One region of the Pseudoalteromonas 'SMAR' genome, then DNA from elsewhere that is predicted to be linked to it. Evidence: riboswitches for the same ligand, from Rfam matches in the RefSeq annotation. Region 1 holds a riboswitch; the other holds the start of a gene.
What was found. A riboswitch is a leader RNA that binds a small molecule or an ion and turns the genes downstream of it on or off. The one in region 1 is predicted to bind cobalamin.
Positions count from the first base shown of each region.

Region 2: linked by a shared signal. The riboswitch ahead of ACNKW2_RS01500 (TonB-dependent receptor domain-containing protein) and the one ahead of ACNKW2_RS03950 (ABC transporter ATP-binding protein) in region 1 are both predicted to bind cobalamin.

Region 1 is NZ_JBLWMW010000005.1:91,946-101,218, reverse strand. Features, by position in the region: gene ACNKW2_RS03985 (NADH:ubiquinone reductase (Na(+)-transporting) subunit B) at 1-1,137, shown strand, start outside; gene ACNKW2_RS03980 (Na(+)-translocating NADH-quinone reductase subunit C) at 1,127-1,876, shown strand; gene ACNKW2_RS03975 (NADH:ubiquinone reductase (Na(+)-transporting) subunit D) at 1,876-2,508, shown strand; gene nqrE (NADH:ubiquinone reductase (Na(+)-transporting) subunit E) at 2,519-3,127, shown strand; gene nqrF (NADH:ubiquinone reductase (Na(+)-transporting) subunit F) at 3,148-4,374, shown strand; gene ACNKW2_RS03960 (FAD:protein FMN transferase) at 4,465-5,496, shown strand; gene nqrM ((Na+)-NQR maturation NqrM) at 5,596-5,808, shown strand; cobalamin riboswitch at 5,997-6,123, shown strand; gene ACNKW2_RS03950 (ABC transporter ATP-binding protein) at 6,197-6,994, shown strand; gene ACNKW2_RS03945 (FecCD family ABC transporter permease) at 6,991-7,986, shown strand; gene ACNKW2_RS03940 (cobyric acid synthase) at 8,077-9,273, shown strand, end outside.
Region 2 is NZ_JBLWMW010000002.1:43,975-53,247, reverse strand. Features, by position in the region: gene ACNKW2_RS01520 (DUF2982 domain-containing protein) at 1-541, opposite strand, end outside; gene ACNKW2_RS01515 (efflux RND transporter periplasmic adaptor subunit) at 769-1,821, shown strand; gene ACNKW2_RS01510 (efflux RND transporter permease subunit) at 1,827-4,925, shown strand; gene msrA (peptide-methionine (S)-S-oxide reductase MsrA) at 4,926-5,456, shown strand; gene ACNKW2_RS01500 (TonB-dependent receptor domain-containing protein) at 5,493-7,355, opposite strand; cobalamin riboswitch at 7,391-7,575, opposite strand; gene ACNKW2_RS01495 (YajQ family cyclic di-GMP-binding protein) at 7,663-8,145, opposite strand; gene ACNKW2_RS01490 (VanZ family protein) at 8,111-8,644, shown strand; gene ACNKW2_RS01485 (ketopantoate reductase family protein) at 8,637-9,273, shown strand, end outside.

The DNA.
Region 1 (9,273 bases):
TGGTATGCGCTGTACGAAGCAGTAGCGACTATTTTCTATACTCCAGGTTACGTCAACAAAGGTGCAACGCACGTTCGTGACAACATCGACCTAAAACGTATTATGATTTTAGTGTGGATGGCAACGTTCCCAGCGATGTTCTTTGGTATGTTTAACATCGGTCACCAAGCGGCAATGGCGCTAGGTAACGGCTTTGAACTTGCCAACACTTGGCAGGTTGCTATTTTCCAAGGCCTAGGTGGTGAGCTAACTGCTGACTCGGGTTGGGGCGCCAAGATGTTCTATGGTGCGTGCTTCTTCCTGCCTATTTATGCCACTGTGTTTGCGGTAGGTGGTTTCTGGGAAGTGCTATTTGCCTCAGTTCGTAAACACGAAGTCAACGAAGGTTTCTTCGTAACCTCAGTGTTGTTTGCGCTTATCCTACCAGCAACGATTCCGCTGTGGCAGGTCGCTTTAGGTATTACTTTCGGTGTTGTTATTGCTAAAGAAATCTTTGGTGGTACGGGTCGTAACTTCCTAAACCCGGCACTGGCTGGTCGTGCATTCCTGTTCTTCGCTTATCCTGCGGATATTTCAGGTGACACTGTGTGGACAGCGGTTGACTCGTTCTCAGGCGCGACTTACCTAGGCCAAGCAGGCGCGGGTATGCTTGATTACAGCAACATGGACCTATGGTTCAACGCTTTCTATGGCTTCATCCAAGGTTCTATGGGTGAGACGTCAACATTGGCTATCTTACTAGGTGGTTTGTTCCTGATTTACGTGCGTATTGCGTCATGGCGCATCGTACTAGGAACGTTCGTTGGTATGGTAGTGATGTCATTCATTCTTAACGCAATTGGCTCTGAAACAAACGCCGCATTCGCAATGCCTTGGCACTGGCACTTAGTGCTAGGTGGATTTGCATTCGGTATGTTCTTTATGGCAACAGATCCGGTATCAGCGTCTTTCACAGACAAGGGTAAATTCGCCTACGGTGCATTGATCGGTATTATGGTTGTGCTAATCCGTGTGGTTAACCCGGCATACCCAGAAGGCATGATGTTAGCAATCCTTTTCGCTAACTTGTTCGCGCCACTGTTTGACCACTTTGTAATGCAGTCAAATGTGAAGAGGAGATTGGCACGTGTCAACTAATAATGAATCAATGGGCAAAACGCTCGGCGTAGTTGTTGGCTTATGTTTAGTGTGTGCAATCGTAGTATCTTTTGCTTCGGTTCAACTTCGCCCTATGCAACAAGCAAACAAAAACGAAGATATTCAGCGTAATATCTTAGCTGTTGCTGGCTTTGATAAGGTCAAAAACGTTTCTGAGGTGTTTGAGCAAAACATCGAGCCACGTGTTGTGAGCTTAGAAACCGGTGAATTTGTTGAAGGTGTTGAAGCAACATCATTCGACTTTGAAGCCACAAAGTACGATGCGAAACGCAGTAAAAAGCTGTCGAAAGAAGAAGATAAAGCCGGTATTCAGCGCATGACGCACAATTCTCCGGTTTATTTTGCCAAAGACGAGCAAGGTGCTGTAGAGACTATCATTCTTCCTATTCAAGGCTACGGTCTTTGGGGGGTTATGTATGGTTTCCTAGCGCTTGAAGCAGATGGTGAGACAATCAAGTCAATCAACTTCTACAAGCACAACGAAACACCTGGTCTAGGTGCAGAAATTCAGAACCCGAAGTGGACTGCTAAATGGGATGGCAAAGAGCTTCCTATCGACGTAGTAAAAGGCAGCGCAGGCGACAGCGAGCATAAAATCGACGGTCTATCTGGTGCAACGCTAACCTCAAACGGTGTTGACCATACAGTTGATTTTTGGACTAGCGACAAAGCGTTCGGTCCTTTCCTTGCGAACGTACGTAAAGGAGCATTGAACTAATGGCTAATGCAAAAGAAATGAAGGAAGTCTTGTTTGGTCCTGTTTTTGCGAACAACCCGATTGCACTGCAAGTATTGGGTATTTGTTCTGCTCTAGCAGTAACATCAAGCCTTAAAAACGCGCTTATCATGTCAATTGCATTGACATTAGTGTGTGCGTTTTCAAGTTTATTCATCTCGATGATCCGTAACCACATTCCTTCGAGTGTGCGTATCATTGTACAAATGACGATCATCGCCTCTTTGGTAATCGTAGTTGACCAAGTATTGCAAGCGGTTGTTTACTCAACAGCAAAAGAGCTATCAACTTTCATCGGTCTGATCATTACTAACTGTATCGTAATGGGTCGTGCTGAAGCATATGCGATGAAGTCACCACCGGCGATGTCATTCCTTGATGGTATCGGTAACGGTTTAGGTTACTCAATTGTACTACTTACTGTTGGCTTTATTCGTGAGCTATTCGGTGCTGGTACATTATTTGGCGTTGAAATCTTACCACTTATCTCTGAAGGTGGTTGGTATCAGCCTATGGGTCTACTAGTTATGCCATTCAGTTCATTCTTCATCGTAGGTGCATTCATTTGGGCACTACGTACTTGGAAGAAAGACCAAGTAGAAGCGAAGGCATAAGGGGAGAGAGATGGAACAGTATATTAATTTATTCGTTAAAGCCGTTTTCATTGAAAACTTAGCTTTATCTTTCTTCTTAGGTATGTGTACTTTCTTGGCAGTATCTAAGAAAGTAACCACCTCACTGGGCCTAGGTGTTGCGGTAATCGTAGTACTTGGTATTTCAGTACCAGTGAACAATTTGGTTTACCACGCCGTATTGGCTCCAGGGGCACTGGAGTGGCTTGGTTACCCAGATGTGGACTTAAGCTTCTTACGCTTCTTGACCTTTATCGGGGTAATTGCAGCACTAGTGCAAATTCTTGAGATGACACTGGATAAGTTCTTCCCAGCACTGTACAACGCGCTTGGTATCTTCCTACCGCTAATCACAGTAAACTGTGCGATTTTCGGTGCGGTATCATTCATGGTTGAACGTAACTTAAACTTTGGCGAGTCAATCGTTTACGGTTTAGGTTCTGGTGTAGGTTGGGCACTTGCTATCGTATTGTTAGCAGGTATCCGTGAGAAAATGAAATATGCAGATGTGCCAGATGGTTTACGTGGCTTAGGTATTACCTTTGTTACCGTAGGTCTAATGGGCTTCGGCTTCATGTCATTCTCTGGTATTTCACTGTAAGGTAGCGAGGAAACTATACGATGGAAACGATTGTATTAGGCGTAAGCATGTTCATCGCTATCGTTGTGATGTTAGTACTTATCATCATTGCAGCGAAGTCTAAGCTTGTCGCAAGCGGTGACGTGACAATTGATATTAATGGCGATCCAGACAAAGCCATCAAAACAGCGGCTGGCGGTAAACTGCTTGGTGCGCTTGCTGATGCAGGTATCTTTGTATCGTCTGCGTGTGGTGGCGGTGGCTCTTGTGGCCAGTGTCGCGTACACGTTAAAGAGGGTGGTGGTGACATTCTACCAACCGAACTTGACCACATCACTAAAGGTGAAGCACGTGAAGGCTGTCGTCTAGCGTGTCAGGTTAATGTTAAAAACGACATGGAAATCGAAGTTGAAGAGTCAATCTTCGGTGTTAAAAAGTGGGAATGTGAAGTTATCTCTAACGATAACAAAGCAACGTTCATCAAGGAGCTAAAACTAGCTATCCCTGAAGGTGAAGTCGTACCATTCCGCGCCGGTGGTTATATTCAGATTGAAGCACCAGCTCACCATGTTAAATACAAAGACTTTGATATTCCTGAAGAGTATCGCCCTGATTGGGAGCGTTTTGGCTTCTTTGACCTAGAGTCAAAAGTTGACGAAGAAACAATCCGTGCATACTCAATGGCGAACTACCCTGAAGAGTTCGGTATCATTATGCTTAACGTGCGTATTGCAACGCCGCCGCCAAATAACCTAAGCCTACCTTGTGGTAAGATGTCATCGTACATCTGGTCACTGAAAAAAGGTGATAAGGTAACGATTTCTGGTCCGTTTGGTGAGTTCTTCGCCAAAGACACTGACGCAGAAATGGTCTTCGTAGGTGGTGGTGCAGGTATGGCACCGATGCGTTCACATATCTTCGATCAGCTTAAGCGTCTGAATTCAGACCGTAAGATGTCGTTCTGGTATGGTGCACGTTCGAAACGTGAAATGTTCTACGTGGAAGATTTTGACGGCCTAGCAGAAGAAAACGACAACTTTGAATGGCACGTTGCGCTTTCAGATCCTCAACCAGAGGACAACTGGGAAGGCTACACAGGCTTTATTCACAACGTACTTTATGACAACTACCTAAAAGATCATGAAGCACCGGAAGATTGTGAATTCTACATGTGTGGTCCACCGATGATGAACGCCGCGGTGATCAACATGCTTAAAGACCTAGGTGTAGAAGAAGAAAACATCCTACTTGATGACTTCGGTGGTTAATTAGGTTGTAGTCTGACTACCATTTTAGGTTAGAATATGAGCCCTCAAGCATTGCGCTTGGGGGCTTTTTTATTTTAAACAGGATCTGCAATGAACATTGGAAACGCTTTTTTATCCCGCTTTGTTTTAATGGTCGCGGCGCTGTTATTTGTCAGCGCCTGCCAAGATGCCAACCACTCCCAAGAGCCCATGCTTCTGAGCGGCAAAACCATGGGAACGACCTATAACATCAAGCTGTTTGTGGGCGAGAGTCAGGTCAGCAAAGAAAGCTTACACCAAGAAATTGAAGCAGCCCTTGCGGCGGTCAATCAGTCTATGTCTACCTATATACCAGATTCTGAGATCAACCAATTTAATCGCTTAGCAGCGCAGCAAGTGATGCCTATCAGTGATGATTTTCGCACTGTGGTGGCGGAGTCCATTCGCTTAGGCAAGTCTACCGAGACCTTAGACGTTACTATGGGACCTTTGATCGACTTGTGGGGCTTTGGTCCGGATAAGCGGCCGACTAAAAAGCCGTCACAACAGCAACTTGATGATATGCGCTCGCGTATTGGGGTTGATAAACTGGTACTGAATGAGACCGGTCTGGCTAAGACTATTACTGGTTTAGAGTTGTCCTTTTCAGCCACAGCAAAAGGTTATGGCATCGATAAGGTCGCTGAACTGATTGAAGACCATGGTATTAACAATTATATGGTGGAAATCGGTGGGGAACTGCGCCTTGCTGGTCAGAAGCCTAGCGGGCCATGGGCCATTGCCATCGAAAAGCCAGATGCGCCACTGGGGCAGCGGCAAATTCATCGTGTGATTGAACCCGGCACTAACGGCATTGCCACCTCGGGGGATTACCGTATTTTTTACCAAATGGATGGTGAGACGTACACTCACTTAATCGATCCGACAACAGGCCACCCAGTAAAGCATGAGTTGGTGTCTGTCACGGTATTACACCCTTCCGCCATGACCGCCGATGGTTTGGCTACGGCGTTAACGGTAATGGGGCTAGAGCGTGCAAAAGCCTATGCACAGCAACAGCAATTGCCAGTGTATTTAATGTATAAAACCGCTGACGGTATCAGCAGTTATGCCAGCGAAGCATTTCAGCCTTACTTGAATTAAGCTAGGCTTCCCCCAATAATTTAATTGTGGGCGGCGCTGCGAAAGAGTATAATTTCGGCGTCGTCACATACTCTATGTAGCAAAAAAAGGGGCTAGATAATGTCTTTATTCTTACTGACTTTCGGTTTAATTATGCTTATCGCAGTTGCGATGGCCGTAGGCGTTATCGTGCAAAAGAAGTCAATGTCTAGCAGTTGTGGTGGTCTTGGCTCTATGGGTATTGATAAAGTATGTGATTGTGATGACCCATGCGATAAGCGCATCAAACGCATGCGTAAAGAGCAAATGTGGAAAGATAATCAAATTCTTTAATACCACCCAAAACGCAAGCTAAGCTTGCGTTTTTGCTTTTAGCCCAGCCTTACCTTGGTGTTCTTGCAAGCCTCAACGTCAATGTCTTAGCACTATCATTCTGCCATGTTTTTATATTGTTCTGCAGCGCAATTGCTGCACGGTTAATAATGACAACAGTTGTGTTTTAGACGTCTAGACTTCATAATGACCCTAATTTATCGATTGGCAGATATTGGGAATGAGGTGCAAGTCCTCAACTGTCCCCGCAACTGTAAGTGATTTGCAAAGCGCAAATAACAAGTCAGATACCAAGGCCAACCGTATTACTTAAGCGGGCAGACTTAAGTCAAAGTCGGGTGTTGAATACCATACAGCATCGCTTTGCCATGCCCATGTTAGAGGTATTATGGCTCAAAGCGAACAATTTCATGTAGACCAGCTCGGTGTTACCTTTGGCAGCAAGCCGGTACTGTCAGACATTAGTTTTAGCGTAAAACGCGGAGAGTTTATTGGTGTCGTCGGGCCCAATGGTGCGGGTAAATCAACCTTGTTGCGCGTTCTCTACCAGTTTCTTGTCGCCTCCACTGGCGCGGTGTATTTCAACGGCAAAGCCCTATCACAATGGTCGAAAAAAGCCTACGCCAAACAGATTGCCGTGGTATTGCAAGATATCCCAAGCGAATTTAATTTGCCGGTGTTCGATATGGTCAGCATGGGGCTGACTCCCAATAAGTCCTTACTAGCCAGTGTCACGACAGAAGAAAAGCACGCTGTCATGGAGGCATTGCAGCAGGTAGGTTTAGCTCATAAGGCGCAGCAATGCTTTAGCCTGTTATCGGGCGGTGAGAAGCAACGGGCAATGATTGCCAGAGCCATGGTGCAGCAGCCGCAGGTACTGATCATGGATGAGCCTACTAGTCATCTAGACATTAAGTATCAAATTCAAATTATGGAACTGGCCAAGCAATTGGGGGTCACTATTATTGCCTCTTTTCATGACCTTAACCTGGCCAGTGCACTATGTCACCGCTTGCTAGTGTTGCAGCAAGGAAAACTCGTCGCCCAAGGCACACCAATGGCGGTAATAAGTGAAGAGTTACTGAGCTCTGTTTTTGGTGTTTGCGCCGAGGTAAGTGCAGTCAGTCATCCGCACTGTGACGATAAAGTCCCGCATATTCGCTTTCATTACGGTTATGTGCAATGAGCAGACACCTAATCACATTCATACTTTTACTGATCACCCTAGTTAGCGTTTGTTGTGCCTTGAAACTGGGGGCCGTGGAATTGCCTTGGCACGTCGTGGTTCAAGCGCTAATGGATTACAACGACCAGCAGCTACAGCAAAAAATAGTGGTGGAGCTGCGTTTGCCACGAACTCTATTGGCGTTAGCGGCCGGGGCGGGTTTAGCCATTGCTGGATTAATTTTACAAACGGTGATGCGCAATCCACTGGCGGATCCCTATTTATTTGGTATTTCTTCCGGCGCCTCTTTTGCTGTTGTGGTGTTAATTACGTGGTTTGGCGTGCAATCAAGCCTTGCCATGTCAGCGGCTGCTTTTGTCGGTAGCATGTTGGCGATGGTGTTATTGCTAATGATAGCCAGGCGTAATCACTTGCAACAAGTTGAAACCATGGTACTGGCCGGAGTGGCACTGTCATTTTTGTTTAGCGCGTTAACCAGCTTATTGCTGTATTGGAGTGATCCTCAAGCCATCAGCGCGATTATGTTTTGGAATTTAGGCTCTTTTGCTCGCGCTAGCTGGCAATGGCTGTGGCTGCCTTTGTCTGTGGTGTTAACTGGATTGGTGCTGCTCCTGATTATGCGTAGGCCCTTATCTGCCTTACTGTTAGGGGATGAAAGTGCCACCACGCTTGGGGTCAATGTCGCTCGGGTACGCATTGGTATGCTGGTTATTAGCTCCTTGATCACGGCGGTGTTGGTCGCGGCGTGTGGAGGGGTTGGTTTTGTCGGCTTGATGATCCCCCATATTGTGCGGTTGTTTATTTCACAAGCCCGCGTCAGTGGCTTAATGGCAACGGCCCTAAGTGGGGCGCTATTAATGCTTTGGGTCGATGTTATATCACGCACCCTGATAGACAACCAAGAGCTGCCAGTTGGGATCATTACCGCAGCCATGGGGAGTCTGTTCTTTTTAGCTATATTACTGATTAAAAAGCGTCATGCTGCGCTCTAGGGGTTAAAGTATGAAGCAGAGTGAAGCAGCCAACGGCAATGCTAATGTGCTTATGATGGTAGTGTTAAGCTTCAGTGTGGAGGCCCGTTTATGCAGACGTTGATGATCCAAGGAACCACCTCCGATGCCGGGAAAACCACGCTGGTTGCGGGCCTTTGTCGAGTACTACGACGCAAAGGAATTAACGTTGCCCCATTTAAACCTCAGAATATGGCGCTCAACAGCGCAGTGACCGCCGATGGTGGTGAAATAGGTCGAGCACAAGCGCTGCAAGCACAAGCTGCCGGCATTGTGCCAAGCGTTGACCTTAACCCCATTTTGTTAAAGCCCAACAGCGACACTGGAGCTCAGGTAATTGTTCATGGCCGGGCACTGGATAACATGGCGGCTGCGACTTATCACGACTATAAAGCCACTGCCATGTCGGCGGTACTGAGCTCACATCAAAGGTTAAGTGAATGCTTTCAAGTGTGTGTGGCTGAGGGCGCAGGCAGTCCGGCAGAAATAAACCTACGAGCTCGTGATATTGCCAATATGGGCTTTGCCTGTGAAGTGAAATGCCCTGTGATCATTATTGCGGATATCGACAAAGGAGGGATCTTCGCTCACTTGGTGGGGACTTTGGCACTGCTAAGTGAATACGAGCAGAGTCTGGTAAAAGGTTTTGTGATTAACCGCTTTCGTGGCGATATTGCCTTATTGCAATCTGGGTTAGAGTGGCTTGAGCAAAGAACAGCAAAGCCAGTACTGGGCGTCTTGCCCTATTTACATGGCTTAAGTTTAGACGCTGAAGATGCAGTGAATACCGAAAGCCACAGCGAGCAGCCGCTAATAAAGGTCTGTGTGTTACTGCTGCCGCATCTCAGTAATCATACTGACTTTGATGCTTTGCGCTTAAATCCGCGAGTTGAATTAAGCTATGTACGTTACCAACAAGCCATTGACAGCTGTGATCTGGTGATCATTCCCGGCAGTAAGAATGTCCTTGGTGATTTGGCGTTTCTTAGGGAGCAGGGTTGGGCTGAGCAGCTAAAGCGCCATTTACGCTATGGCGGCAAGGTGCTCGGTGTCTGTGGTGGAATGCAAATGTTAGGAAAACAAATTTACGACCCGTTACAGCTTGAGTCTAACCTTGGCGCCGTGGCAGGTCTGGGGCTTGCGGACTTTACCACCAGCTTGCGTGCACAAAAGACCCTTCAGCAAGTGCAAGCAGAGTGTTTATTAACCACACCACCATGTGCTATCCAAGGTTATGAGATCCATGCCGGCGTAAGTGAAGGTAAAGCA
Region 2 (9,273 bases), on a different contig from region 1:
CAAACATTGCCATCAGTCCAGTATATTCTAAGCCAGCTTTGGAACGGTAAGTCGTTTCTTCAATTAGCCATTCGGACGGGCAGTTGCCATTTTCGCAATGCATTTTAACAGCTTGTAAAAAAATATGCCGCTGTTCTATCAATAATTTTCCTGCTAACCGAGGTGTTAAGTCTGTTAGAAACTCATCAATGCTATTAAGTTTAATACCAACTGCATTTAACTCAAGTGTTTCAAGCCCTTGATGTGCTTTAGGAATGCCGCACGAGTGTAAGTTATCGTGAGCAATACACCAATAACCATACTTATGTACATATCTAACAGTATGTTTTGTAAGATATAAACTGTAATAAGGTTGCTGACTTTTTAAAAAGCCAATAAAAATAGCCACCAACATGGCACTGGCAAGAAAAATTTCTAATATGGTTATCCCTGTGCCGCGCAGGTTGACGAATAGCATGATCACCACCAACCCAATGCCACCCACCAGCATAAATTCGGCGCCATGACGGTCTGCGGTGGCCCTTATTTTCGCTTCAAGCATAAGTATACCAACAGTAGAAAAGGTACATGATGATCGCCCAGACAACTAACCTTCGTATAGTCATGCATTGTTTGCAAGAATTGCTCGATTTCATATTACTCAAATTGGTACAAGCTCCCAAGTTTAGCGATATTTTCGTCAAACACACAAATTAATAGGATACGCCGTAGACTCTGCTATCGTTTAATTTTGTAAACTAGAGTCAAACTAAATTCTAGGTTAAAGCTATGCGTCATCAAACAGGAAAAGCACTCTTCCCTTTTATTATCGTTGTGCTGATTGCCATAAGCGGCTATCTGTATTTACCACAATCACAAGGTCAACCTACTCGAGGGGCTGGCTCTGCTACTGCTGTTAAATCACACACGGTCACCACCGAGCAGCGCACCATTGCGGTCAACTCTATTGGCTCAGCTAGGGCAAATCAAGCGATAAATGTCACCAGCGCCCAAAGCGACTACATTACCGCCTTGTATTTTGATGATGGTGACGTGGTTAAGCGAGGCGACAAGCTCGCCCAACTTAGAGATGACGAAGAGCAGCTCGACATCAAAGCCTTGAAAGTGACTCTCAAAGAAGAGATCCGCCAACTTAAGCGACTTAAGAACCTGGCGCAAACTCAATCTGCAGCGCGCTCACAACTGGAAGCACAATCGGCAAAAGTGGATACCTTAACGGCGCAGTTAGAAGCGACCACAACCAAACTGGCTGAACTGTCTATTTACGCGCCATTCGATGGTTTACTGGGCACTAGAAATGTCTCTATTGGTAGCTTTGTTAACAATAACACCGTGCTCACCACCCTTGATGACATCAGCATCATTAAGGTCGACTTTCAAGTTCCAGAAAAGTACCTGGCGCAACTGGCCATAGGCATGCAAGTGAACGCCACCAGCGAAGCGTACCCAGGAGAAACGTTCAGCGGCGAAGTATCACATATCGACCCACGCATTAATGAACAAACTCGCTCTGTCAGAGTCACCGCTAGTTTTGACAACCCAGAGCACCGTCTGCGCCCGGGTATGCTGCTGCATGTGGCACTTGAGCTGGAGACACTAACGGCATTATTAATCCCGGAAAAAAGCATCATCCCGCGTCAAGACAAGCATTTTGTTTTTGTTATTGATGAGCAAGGCACGGCACAGCAGCGTGAAGTGCAACTGCAAACTCGCTTTAGTGGCTGGGTGGCAATAAATAAGGGCTTACAAGAAGGCCAACAAGTTGTGACCGAGGGCACATTGAAAATCCGCTCAGGCTCAAAAGTTAAGGTCAAGGGGTAAGCGCAGTGAGGATCACAGACACAGCCGTAAAACGTCCCATTTTCGCCATCGTAATTAACTTACTGTTACTCACTTTTGGCTTGGTCGCCTTTTCAATGTTACCACTGCGGGAATACCCCGATATAGAAAGCCCAATAGTGAGTGTTAGCACTAACTACACAGGGGCCTCTGCTGAGGTAGTAGAAACCAAAATCACCCAAGTGCTAGAAAATCGTATTTCCGGTATTGAAGGGATAAAAAGCATCACGTCCAGTAGCCGCAATGGTCGCTCTAATATCACTATTGAGTTTACTATCTCTCGTGACATTGATGCCGCCGCGAACGATGTCCGTGAGCGGGTATCACGCGCCCTAGACCGACTACCAGAGCAAGTAAGACCGCCAGAAGTCTCTAAGTCAAACAGTGATGAAAGCCCCATTGCTTGGTTTGTTTTGAATAGTGAAACCATGGATACCTTACAACTGTCTGATTATGCCCAGCGTTTAATAGTCGACCGGTTGGCGGTGGTCGATGGTGTATCCAATGTGCGCATTGGTGGTGAACGCCAGTACGCCATGAAAATCTGGCTCGATCGCAAGGCCATGGCCGCTCGGGGGATCACCAGTGGCGATATAGAACAAGTACTGCGCCGCGAAAACGTCGAGCTCCCTGCTGGTGAAATCGAATCGATTGATCGTGACTTCTCGGTGCGCATCGCCCGCAGCTACAAAACTCAAAAAGACTTCGATAACTTGGTGATTAAGCGTGGTGAACAAGGCTATTTGGTGCGCTTAGGTGAAGTGGCCGACGTGCAGCTTGAAGCCGCCGACGATGAAAGTACTTTCCGTGGTAATGGCCGTAATATGATTGGCATGGGGATAGTGAAGCAAGCCAAAGCCAATACCCTAGAAGTGGTGGATAATGCCAGAAAAGAGCTGGAAAAGATTAAGCGCAATCTACCAGAAGGCACTACTATTCAAGACAGCTACGACTCTTCTGTGTTTATTCGCGAATCCATTAGCGAAGTGTACCGCACTTTGGCCATTGCCATGGCTCTGGTGGTGCTGGTTATCTATATTTTCTTGGGTAACATTCGTGCCACCTTGATCCCAGCCGTCACAGTGCCTGTTGCGCTTATTGCTACCTTTATGTTTTTACTTGCCATGGGCTATTCAATTAACTTACTGACTTTGCTTGCTCTGGTATTAGCCATCGGCTTAGTGGTGGATGACGCCATCGTAATGTTAGAAAACATTTATCGCCGCATTGAACTTGGAGAGCCGAAATTGTTGGCAGCATACCGCGGCGCTCGAGAGGTTGGCTTTGCCATTATTGCCACTACCCTAGTGCTGGTGTCGGTGTTTATTCCACTGGTGTTTATGGACGGTCGTATTGGTGCGTTATTTACTGAATTTGCCTTTGCAGTGAGTGCTGCAGTGCTCTTTTCCAGTATTACAGCGTTAACCCTGTCTCCGGCACTGTGTTCAAAAGTACTCAAACCCAGTAGCTCTGAAAGCCGCTTTAGTCAGTGGATGGACCGTCAATTTTCGCGTCTAGAGCAAGGCTACCGCGGCGTTTTACAAGACAATTTAAAGCGTAAATATAGCCTCATTGTAATGCTCATTCTCGCCGGTTTTACCAGCTACAGTTTGTTTCAGCAGATCCCCTCGGAACTGACTCCAAAAGAAGACCGTGGTACCTTCTTTGTGATGATGAACGGACCAGAGGGCGCCAGCTATGAGAATAACGCCGCTAATATGGCTAAAATCGAACAGCAATTGCTGCCCTACGTTGAATCAAAAGAGCTGAGCCGCGTTTTAGTACGCGTACCCGGTTGGGGTGGCCAAGGTGGTGTGGCTATAGTGGGCATGCCTGATTGGGATGAACGCAAACGTTCTACTTGGGAAGTCATGGGTGAGATCAGCGGCAAAATGCAAGGCATCACTGACATTCGTGCTTTTGCGATTATGCGCCGTGGTATCGGTGGCGGTGGCAACTCACGCCCCATTGAGTTTGTCTTACAAGGCAACGATTACGATGAGCTGGTTGACTGGCGTGACCGCATCTTAGCACGTGCCAGAGAGAACAAAGGCTTGGTTCGTCTCGACCATGACTACAAGGAAACCTTCCCGCAATTTTTAGTCAGCATCGATAAAACCAAAGCCGCCGATTTAGGTGTGTCGGTCAGTGCCATCGGGCAAACGTTGGAAACCATGTTGGGCCAACGCCGTGTCACTACCTTTATCGACCGCGGCGAGGAATACGACGTGATCCTTAAGGGCACCAAGAGTGACTTTGCTGCCCCTAATAATATTGCCGATATTTATGTCAAATCCCGCACTGCAGAATTAGTGCCATTAGACAGTTTGATCAGCATAAAAGAAGAAGCCACGGCATCGCGCCTTAACCGTTACAACCGCATGCGAGCCATTACCATTACAGCCAATCTTGCCGGTGATTATACCTTAGCGGAAGCCTTAGAGTTTCTTAATAGGGTCGCCGCTGAAGAGAACGATATCGATGGCGCCGTTGACTATAAGGGCGAGTCACAACTCTTTTATGAAGGCGCCTCGGCCATGACCTATGTGTTTATTTTAGCGTTGACAGTGACCTTCTTAGTACTTGCGGCACAGTTTGAAAGCTTTGTTCACCCGCTGGTGATCATGCTCACGGTCCCGCTTGGGTTGGTCGGTGCCATGTATGGCCTCTTCCTTACCGACAGTACCCTGAATATTTACAGTCAAATTGGTATTGTTATGTTGATTGGCTTAAGCGCTAAAAACGGCATTCTTATTGTGGAGTTTGCCAACCAATTGCGCGATAAGGGTTTGCCATTCGAACAGGCAGTGATCGATGCGGCCGCACAGCGTTTACGACCGATTATTATGACCTCGTTAACCACAGTGATGAGCTCAATCCCCTTGGTACTGGCTTCAGGCCCAGGCTCTGAAAGCCGCATGGTGATTGGTATTGTGATCTTCGCTGGCGTGAGTGTGGCGACCATACTAACCTTATTTGTGATCCCAACGGCTTACACCCTGCTAGCCAGAAACACACGCTCGCCAGAGGTAACCGCTAAGCAGTTGGCAACACAATCGCAGCAATTTCCAGAGCAGGAGAGATAAATGGCAGACACTCAAGTCGCCACTTTAGGTGGCGGATGCTTTTGGTGTATCGACGCGGCATTTCGCCGCGTTAAAGGCGTAGAATCGGTGCAATCCGGCTATACTGGTGGTCACACCAACAACCCCAGCTATCAAGATATCTGTACTGGCGAAAGTGGTCATGCCGAAGTGGTGCAACTGCATTTCGACCCTGAGCAGGTCAGCTTTGCGGTGTTGTTAGAGATGTTTTTTACCCTTCACGACCCCACCCAATTAAACCGTCAAGGGAACGACATTGGCACCCAATACCGCAGTGTGGTGTTTTATCATAATGCCCAGCAACAGCAACAAACTGCAGATTATATCGCGCAGCTACAAGCCAATTATGATGCTGAGATTGTCACCGAGCTGAGTCCGGCAGCGGAATTTTATGCCGCTGAGTCATACCACCAAGACTACTATGCGGCCAATCCCAACCAAGGCTATTGCAGTATTTTAATTGCCCCTAAGGTGGAAAAGTTTTCTAAGCAGTTTGCCGCCTACCTTAAGTAAAAAAGCAGCGCGGTTAGCGCTGCTTTTAAACGGCAATTAAAAGGTGTAACTGACACCCACATAGGCTTCACGGCCAGGTGGCTTATAACCTAGCAAGGTACCATCGCTTGCCTCTCCAGCTGTGGCATTGAAATACTGCTTGTCGCCAAGGTTTTCCAATCTGGCGGTGAGCTTTATATCCTCCAATAGCTGATAGTTGGCAGATAAATTAATCACGGTATAAGCGGGCAACTCAGCAACATAAGCGCCACCCGCTCCCCAAACATTATCATTGCGTTTACCACGATGCAGCAAGGTTAAGGTAGCGTCTAATTTATGCCATTGTTTGCTGAGTGAGTAGGTGAAGGTTCGTTTAGCACGGCGCAGTAGCTGCTCATTGCTAGCAGCATCTTCGGCTCGGGTATAACTGGCATTGACGGTATGGGTGAAGCCAAAACCATCATTCACAGCAACACTCAAGTCTGCACCGCTGAAGTCTGCGCGCTCAATATTGTATGGTACGTATTTCCACGCATCGTTTTGCTGGTAAACAATTTTATCGGAAATGCGATTGTCATAGAGTGCAATTTCAGCACGAACATCTGCACCAGAGTAGCTCACAATCAGTTCATTATTAGTGGCTTGTTCCGGAGCAATATTTGGGTTAGGTAAGTAATAAGGGCTATCGACGGTAAAGGCTTGCGATAAAGAAGGCGCCCGAAACGCCGTACCATGATTTAGCTTGATACTAATATCATTGCTCAACCTTTTGCCAATGGCTAGGGTGTAGGTGTTGGCACGACCGTGAAAGTCATAATCATCGCTACGCAGCGCCACTTCTGCAAGCCAATTGTCATCATTATAAAATGCACCTAATGCAACCGAGAGGTTATCTCGTTGCGACTCAGAAAACTTCGCCGTAGAGGCACCAACATCTTCGTTTAAAAAGGTGATGTTACCAGTAAATAACAGCGCATCACTGAAGTGAAATTGTGACTGATATTCAAATTGGCTGCGCTTAGTCACATACGCGTTGTCATCACTGCTGCTACCGATTTGTTTATTTTCTTCTTGGCCATTACTAAACGCGACTTGTTGAGAAAAGGCATCATGACTTCTTTGCCAACTCAGTTTATTGGTGTAATTTTGAAAGCGATATTCATCACTGCCAAAGGCATCATACTCGCCCTTGCCTTCACTGTACTGCGAGCGCAGCGAGAAGAGTCCTCTGGCCCGATCGCCATAACTGATATTAACGCCCATATTGCCATTGCGATAACCATCGCGGTCGTGGTTTTTGCTCACTGCCAAGGCCGGATCTTTAGCGATGACGTCATAGCCATCGGTTTCGACATATCCCACGTTGGCCGAGATGTTCAGTAATGCCTTTTTATAATGCGCAGTCCCTTCAACGTCGGAGTAATTATTGCTGCCAGAAGTAACAGCAAGGGTGTTTTTACTGCCTTCACGACTGATGATATTGATCACACCGGCAATGGCATCTGAGCCATAAATTGCCGCTTTAGCGCCGCGGATCACTTCAATACGCTCAATACTATTCAGCGGTATATTACTCAATGAGGCAGCTCCGGAATTAGCGTCAGACACTCGTACACCATCGACCAACACTAGGGTGTGCTTGGCATCATTACCACGCAAAAACAGGCTGACACTTTGGCCCAAGCCACCATTGCGAACGGCTTGAATACCAGCCACAGTATCAAGCAATGAAATAACATCTAAGGCATTACTTTTTTCAATCTCATGACGCTGGATCACCGACACGGCGGCCAATGTGTCTGGTAAGGATTGCGTGAATTTATTCGCAGTAACACGAATGTGTTCTATGTTTTGCTCAGCGATCGCCGAGCACGAGATAACGGCAGCAACGGCTGCGCTAATAGCAGTTTTATTAACCATGGATTCCCCTAACTTGTACCCACCGTACAAGAACAAATAGTGACCACTCCAAGGCCGGTCTCCGGGCTGAGTAAGCGCTAAACAGCAGACTCACTTTACCGTTGCGGGGGCAGCGTTGGCCTTGAGCTCGATGACTTTCCTTTTCACTCGCACCAACTTCCCGATTATCTATACATTTGGCAACCCAGCTAGGTTGTGTACAGCACCTTGGAAATTCGCGGCTATTGTCTGGGGTTTCGGTAACAATGTCAATGGACGTCTAGAAATCTAGAGGCACCTTACTTGGTAAGGTGCTCACTATGGGGGATTAATCGCGGAAGTTTTTAAACTGGAAAGGTTGACCCAACTCACCTGAACGCACCAACTGCATCACTTCTTGCAAGTCATCACGTTTCTTACCATTGACTCGTACCGTGTCGCCTTGGATTGACGCTTGAACTTTGATTTTAGAATCTTTAATAAGCTTAACCAGCTTCTTAGCCATGTCTTTATCAATGCCCTGCTTTAACGCGACTTTGCGCGATACATTTTTGCCCGAACGTTCAATGTCTTTTAGCTCAAAACTGGCAACATCAAGGCCACGCTTGGCCGCTTTCGCCACTAACATATCGAATAACTGCATCACTTGGCTTTCGGCTTCTGCTTTAAGATTAATCACCTCACCGCTTAATGAGATTTCGGCATCCACACCACGAAAATCGTAGCGCGTTTCGAGCTCTCTGGTGGCGTTATCGACTGTGTTTCTTGCTTCTGTCATGTCAATTTCAGACACAATATCAAATGAAGGCATCTGCTTCTCCTCAATTCATTTTGCCCCGATTATAGCACTGTGTGGCTGTACTGGTGGCGATTATTTTTACACTACGACTTTAGGATGTTCACCCAATAGCCAGTTTTCAATGTTATACTGCTTGCTCGCTCATACAGAAGTAGGATGTATTGTGACAAGGCGTGTTTATAAAACCCTATTAATTATCGCTTTAATTATTTTTACTTTGCTGGCTAAAGAAGCAACTTTTTCCCCTAAGCTTTTTCTTCATTTTGATAAAGTTGCACACTTTGCCGTTTTTTTTGTGCTAGCTTTTATATCTCATCATGCCTTTAACTTTAAGTTTTGGGTACACTTCTTATTGCTATCGCTATATGGTGCAGGTATTGAGTGGATGCAGCTTACACTGCCTAACCGTGTAGCCTCAACGACCGATTTTATTGCTGATATTGCCGGTGCGCTTAGTTACTTTGCACTGTATTACCTTTGGGATTACTGGCGCCGGGGGCGGCATGCCTAAGCTGTATATTGTCGGTGATGGTGCCATTGGATTATTGATGGCAAAGCACCTTAGCAAACAATTTGCTGTAACCTTGGTTACCCGTAAAGCTCACTCTGAACGCTACTACTATCACGGTGCAGGACATACACAGCCACTTGAGGTGGCAACTTGCCAACTGCAATCCATCGCCGATAACAGCATCGACCTGCTGCTCATGCCAGTGAAATCTTATCAAGCACAAGAAGCGTTTATGCAGTTTCTGCCCAAGCTCAGTGCCAATGCTAAGCTTATTATCAGTCATAATGGCATGTTGGATTGGCAAAGTGCCTTAGCGCAACTGCAGGGACAGCAATCGGCCTATTTTTTCAGTACTGCCATGGCTGGCTATAAAACCGCGCACACCGTGCATCATACCGGTCAAGGGGCTTCTTGGTTTGGGCCGCTCAATGACGCCGCAACAGACAACTATCAAGCCGTGTTTAGCCGTTTATTTAGCACCCTGGAACACGCCGAGCCTTGTGCTGATATTATGACTAAGCTGTGGCAAAAGTTAGCGGTGAATATTGCCATTAACCCGCTTTCTGCCCTAGCTCAGGTGAATAATGGTCAGTTACGTCAGCCTCAGTATAGTCGCCAGATTTTAGCGT